2 regions of the Paenibacillus sp. FSL R5-0749 genome follow, and region 1 is predicted to be linked to the other one. Evidence: riboswitches for the same ligand, from Rfam matches in the RefSeq annotation. Region 1 holds a riboswitch; the other holds the start of a gene.
The links. Region 1 has a riboswitch for thiamine pyrophosphate ahead of MKY85_RS04515 (ECF transporter S component). Riboswitches for the same ligand answer to the same signal wherever they lie in the genome.
Positions count from the first base shown of each region.

Region 2: another riboswitch for thiamine pyrophosphate. It lies ahead of thiC (phosphomethylpyrimidine synthase ThiC); the one in region 1 lies ahead of MKY85_RS04515 (ECF transporter S component).

Region 1 covers NZ_CP152005.1:1,004,211-1,007,367, reverse strand. Annotated here, with positions in the region: gene MKY85_RS04520 (ABC transporter ATP-binding protein) at 1-593, opposite strand, end outside; gene MKY85_RS04515 (ECF transporter S component) at 630-1,223, opposite strand; TPP riboswitch at 1,489-1,599, opposite strand; gene MKY85_RS04510 (copper amine oxidase N-terminal domain-containing protein) at 1,766-2,719, shown strand; gene MKY85_RS04505 (pectate lyase) at 2,909-3,157, opposite strand, start outside.
Region 2 covers NZ_CP152005.1:717,767-720,923, reverse strand. Annotated here, with positions in the region: gene thiC (phosphomethylpyrimidine synthase ThiC) at 15-1,799, opposite strand; TPP riboswitch at 2,219-2,332, opposite strand; gene MKY85_RS03355 (IclR family transcriptional regulator) at 2,480-3,157, opposite strand, start outside.

The DNA of each region.
Region 1 (3,157 bases):
AAGACAATGATGCGGTCGACCATATCTACAATCTCGTTTATTTTGTGTTCAACGATGATGATCGTTTTATCACTGGCGATCCGTTTGACGGTATCCCACACCTGGGAAGTCCCCTCATCATCTAACAGTGCCGTGGGTTCATCCAAAAACAATACCTCCGGGTCCATGGCAAGCATCGAGGCAATCGCAAGACGTTGCTTCATCCCCTGAGACATGGACTGGATCAATACACGGTTCTGTTCCAAGGATAACCCCACTTGTTTCAGATAATATTTAATCAGAGCAGGCATCTCTTCACGCGGAATACTTCGGTTTTCCAGAACAAATGCGATCTCTTCATCCGTAAAGGACATGCAGAACTGGGTATCCGGATCTTGAAAGACCACTCCTGCTTTGACGGGAACCTGAATATCATCACATTTCATCGGAATTTCAACCGAACGAGGCATCAGACCGCTCAAGATTTGTAATAACGTCGATTTACCGGAGCCACTTGGTCCAAGCAGCAGCACTTTCTCCCCTTGACGCACAGAAAGAGACAAGCCTTGAAATACCAAGGCTTTCTCTCCCGGGAACTTGCATCTTAGATTCATCACACTTACCGCCTGCGAATTCCCATCTCCGCTCATCTAATCCAACGCCTCATAATCCTGTTTGGATACCGGTCTGAGGGAACGTGTTACACCAGTCAGTTCCAAAGCTTTGGCGAGGTAATAAGCAAACACTCCTGCAATCAGGATGCTTCCGATGAAGCGAAAACCGATGAATAACGTATAATTCCAGGCCGAGAGTGAATCGATATAGCCATACTGATAATCCAGCAAAAGCGAGGCCGCTGCGGCTCCAATGGCTGCAAGACAAGTGACAAACAGATTGGTTTTACGATACAGGAATGCTGCGAAGAAGATCTCGGCTCCCAATCCTTGCAACAGACCATACACCAGTGTGGACATGCCCCATTCACTGCCCAGAAAAGCACTTACCGTTGAAGCCGCAACCTCGGCCAAGATAGCCACGCCTGGTTTACGAATGATGACAAATGCAAACGTGCCCGCCATAAACCACATGCCGTAGATCATCTGCTCCGCATGAACGCCGAATGGTTTCATCAAGTCATACGTAGGTCCCCATATCTTGTAAATCACCCCAAACACCACTGCGATTACGATGGTTACCAGAATATCCGTTAATTTCAATCGTTTGTTGCCTGTTGTTGTTGCCATGTTCTCTACGTCCTTCCTCTGTCCCCTGTGGGGTTGTAAAAGTGTGTGTTCAAAAAGACTGGTTGAACAACCTCTAAAAATAAACAAAAAAAGCCTCCCCGGTTCCGGGCAGGCCTAACACGCAGTATACAATCCTCACAATGATGTATTGGGTGGATGTCGAAATACGGAATATCAACCATCCCTCTCCGCCCTGGCAGATACACCACCACAGTTCAAAAAGGTCTGTTGTTCATCCACGTTCATTCCCACAATTCACCCTTACATATTGCAAATCCATGTTCTCTACGCTGGCATTACCCAGATCAGATATACGGTCAGCGGCACAAGGCCACTCTCTCAGCCCAACTTCATTGAGCTCCCGGTTCACTTATTTCATTGCTTCTAATGTACATCAGATGGGTATTTGTGGCAATCCCCAGAAGTATCACCATGCTTCATTTGGGGTAAATGAACAGGGGATATCTATTGCACACTTTCCATAATATGAAACATTTAGGTTATGTAGTCCGTCTGAAATACTAGAAGGGAGATTGATAGTAATGAAAATGTACAACTCTGCTTGGCAGCTCAAAACATGGAAAATGATCCTTGCCGCTTCGATACTTACCGCAGGTACGGCACCTGCCTTACTCTCATCCACTGTGGCGGAAGCCGCGGCAACTGAACCTAAACCGACAGCTTATATTAACAATGTTCAAGCTCAATATGAAGTTGTCATCCGGCAGGGGACCATGTACGTGGCATTGACTGAGCTTCAATTCCTCGGCAACTATACGTTTGGCTACAATAACAAAACAAAAGAGATCAGCATTAGCACAGGCAGCGATAATTATGTCCTTAAACCTAATAGCAAGACAATGAAGAAAAATGACCAAAATGCAACATTGTCTTCCGCCCCGATTCTGGTGAATGGTAAAGCGATGCTTCCGCTCCGTGCCATTGGTGAGGCTTTTGGTACGAAGGTGCAGTGGAATCAGAAGGCCAAGGAAGCCTACATTTACACTACCGATGCTACGATTGTAAAAGAATATAACAGTTCTGATCTGACTGTGGCGCGCGAAGCCGCACTTCATCTGCCACGCTTCTCTGAACTCGGACAAACACGTCTGGATATTCGCAACCCTCTGGGTCCGGTGGATTCCTCCATTAAATACATTTTTGAACAAGGCAAAAAAGATCGTTTCTTCGTTGTGGAGGATAACGATCTGGTCAGTTATTATGTTCTTAAAAATGGAAGTGCACTGCTGCAATGGCAGGCAAACATCAGCAATAATGCAGGAACTATCGGTGACCTGTTCTTTATTAAAACCAAAGCCGTGGCTGAAGCAGGAACTCGTCCTTCCGTAGCAGGTCAAACACTCGTATCATTCAAGTACTCTCGCATGCTTGAGGAAACCTCATATGAGGTCATAAACAAATTGGGCTCCACGGATACCGGTTCCGTTGCCCCCGAGCATGGCAAAGTCATCGTTGAGGTTCCAGGAGAGAAATAATATGTGCCTCCACAATGAAACATTACTCAGCAGAACTATACTATGGTGACATCTGCATTACAAAGAGCGTTCCTCAAAGTCAGTGTGACAATGACCTTGGGACGCTCTTTTTTTGGCGTTATATTCCGGCTTACTTCCAAATTAAGTGGAGCTTATATTTTTAACAACTCCAGCGATTGAGTCTCTCGTTTAATATTGGACATTGCCGGATTGACTGGTTTTACCTGAAGCAAATCCCTTGAACAGGGTTGGCACTTTGGAATAGCGGGTATTCGTAATTTTCCCTTGAGATACACTGCTATCTGTACGCATAATAGCATCTTTCACATTGGAAATATTGGAGTTATCCAGCGTCATGTTAACTGCGAAGGTTGTTCCACCATTTTGACGTACCAGCTTGCCGATATCATCTGCACGGAAATTTTTGATGTTAATCGT
Region 2 (3,157 bases), 290 kb from region 1:
AGCTGTACCAGCGCCTAGGAGCGTGTCCGATACTCCTCAGCCTTTTCCTGCATGCCAGCTATCACAGCCTCATTCTCGGACAATCCTTTATCTGCCGCAAAGGCACGAATGTCCTGCGTAATGCGCATGCTGCAGAACTTCGGTCCGCACATGGAGCAGAAATGTGCCTCCTTAGCCCCTTCTGCCGGCAGCGTCTCATCATGGTAGGAAAGCGCCCGTTCCGGGTCGAGTGACAGGTTAAACTGATCCCGCCAGCGGAACTCGAAGCGTGCCTTGGACAATGCATCATCCCGGCGCTGAGCACGCGGATGGCCTTTCGCCAGATCAGCGGCATGGGCCGCGATCTTGTAGGCAATAACCCCTTCGCGCACATCATCCTTGTTAGGCAAGCCCAGATGTTCTTTTGGCGTGACGTAACAGAGCATGGACGTGCCAAACCAGCCAATCATAGCCGCACCAATGGCGGACGTAATGTGATCGTATCCCGGGGCAATATCGGTCGTCAGTGGCCCCAAAGTGTAGAAAGGTGCCTCTTGGCATATCTCCATCTGTAGATCCACATTCTCCTTGATCTTGTGCATCGGTACATGCCCCGGGCCCTCGATCATCACCTGCACATCATGTTTCCATGCGATCTGTGTCAGTTCCCCGAGCGTAGCCAGTTCCGCCATCTGAGCTTCGTCATTCGCATCGTAGATACTGCCTGGACGAAGTCCATCTCCCAGCGAAAACGCCACATCATACCTTTTCATAATCTCGCAGATTTCTTCGAAATGAGTGTATAAAAAATTCTCCTGATGATGCGCAAGGCACCATGCTGCCATAATGGACCCACCCCGGGATACAATACCTGTCATCCGCTTGGCGGTCATGGGGATATAACGCAGCAGCACACCTGCATGAATCGTAAAGTAGTCCACGCCCTGCTCTGCCTGCTCAATGAGCGTGTCTCGGTACAATTCCCAGGTCAGCGCTTCCGCTTCGCCATTCACCTTCTCCAGTGCCTGATACAGCGGCACCGTACCAATCGGTACAGGTGAATTACGGATGATCCATTCCCGTGTCGTATGAATGTTTTTGCCTGTAGACAGATCCATCACGGTATCAGATCCCCATCGTACCGCCCAAGTCATCTTCTCGACCTCTTCCTCGATGGAGGAAGATACGGCAGAGTTACCTATATTAGCATTGATCTTCACGTGAAAATGACGACCGATCAACATCGGCTCACTCTCCGGGTGATTGATGTTGGATGGCAGAATCGCCCGTCCACTCGCCAGCTCCTGCCGCACAAATTCCGGTTCCACCCCTTCACGGATAGCGGCATACTCCATTTCTGGTGTAATGACGCCCTGCCTTGCGTAGTGCATCTGGGTGACAGAGCGCCCAGCCTGAGCACGCAGTGGTGGTCCCAGAAATCCAGGGTATTCCTCTGCCCCGGCTCTCCGCCCTCCGGGCTTTAGTCCGTTATCCTCGGGTTGAACGGCTCTGCCCTCATATGCTTCAACATCACCGCGTTCCATAATCCAATGATTTCGGAGCGCGGGTAATCCCTTCCGAATATCCATCTGGAATTCGGGATCAGTCATGGGGCCGCTCGTATCGTAGACACGTAGCGGTTCGTTATGCTCCACCCCTTGGGGAGTATTCGTGTCATGAAGGGCTATCTCACGCTCAGGTACAGCTATGTCCGGCCGTGAGCCCTGAATGTAGACTTTGCGGCTGCCCGGAAAGGGCTGAACCCGTCCAGCCGCTCCTGTTTCCTTTTCCACCTGCTGACCGTTATGTTCCTGTTCCATCGCTTGTTGTCCCGTTTGATTTCCTGTACTCATGTTTGCTCGTCTCCTCCTCCGTGTTCGTTCACTTGGTTTGGTTGGCATCGTCATCAGCTCGCTTATGCACCTGTCCCAAATCATGCAGAGCGCAGAGAAGAAAGAGCGATCCTACACCAGACCAAGGGGGAGACATTATTCATGTACAGTTAACAACAGAACGGAGGTTACCACAGATCATGGATCTATAATGACTGCTCTCTCCAAGCCCACTTTTGCAGGTTATTGAAAAAACAGTCCATGGAATGTGTATTATCTCGCCCGTCCACTGTATATAAAAAAAGCCGGCCCCCGAAGGAACCGACTTTAATGTCCATCACCAATAATGCTCCTGGTTGCAGCTCCATAACGGAGTCCTGCAAGAGTCACACATGTGGTGGTTGTGGTCATATCGCCGATTACTTCCCTACGCTGGTATGATCCAGATCAGGTGCAAAGGGTCCGGAATCTCATGCGATTCCGTCTCAGTCCGGACAATTCGGACTCCCCCAGTAACGTTAAAAGTTGCGGCATACATAAGCCGCTGTTCATATTCAATGAAGCTGACCCCGATGGGCCGTCCATTACAGAGTAGCGCAACCGGAACATAAAAACAACCTTTATATTCCAGAACACCAACCCAATTGGAGAAAAACCTTACATCAATATCAGGATAACATGAGCCCCATCTGCGTAGCAGCTTCCTTTAGCACAGGTGCGTATTCGTGCAAAGTCTCCTGCGAAAGTCGGCTGACAGGCCCTGAGACCGAGAGAGCAGCTGCAATATTGCCTCGGCGATCCATAATCGGTACAGATACTGCTGCAGCTCCCGGCTCACGCTCCTCATAACTCGTCGCATATCCGTTATCCCGGATATCTCCCATTTGCGCCAAATACACCGCCGGATCAATAAACACCGGCCACTCCGGCCCGTTCATCAGTTCCTCACGATCCTCATCCGTGGCAAACGCCATCAAGACTTTGCTGGATGCGCCAACAGACAGCGGAAGTCTAACACCAACGGGAGCAACTCGGCGAATCGCCTGATCACTTTGCACCGCCTGAATCCGAATCCGTTCACTTCCATCACGCAGGTACAGACTCACGGTCTCCCCCAATCGATCTCTCAGTCGCTCCATCGCAGGCAGCAGCAGAATAGCGGGATCATCACTGCGGGACATATGAGCCGACAGCTCCCAGATTCGGATGCCTAGTCGATACTTCTCTGTTGCTGCATCGCGGATTACGAATCCTCGATCCTCCAGTGTAGCCATCAAGCGGTGCACTGTACTTTTGTGCAGGCCGATCTGGCTGGCAATCTCGGTGAGTCCCAGATCACTGCGTGT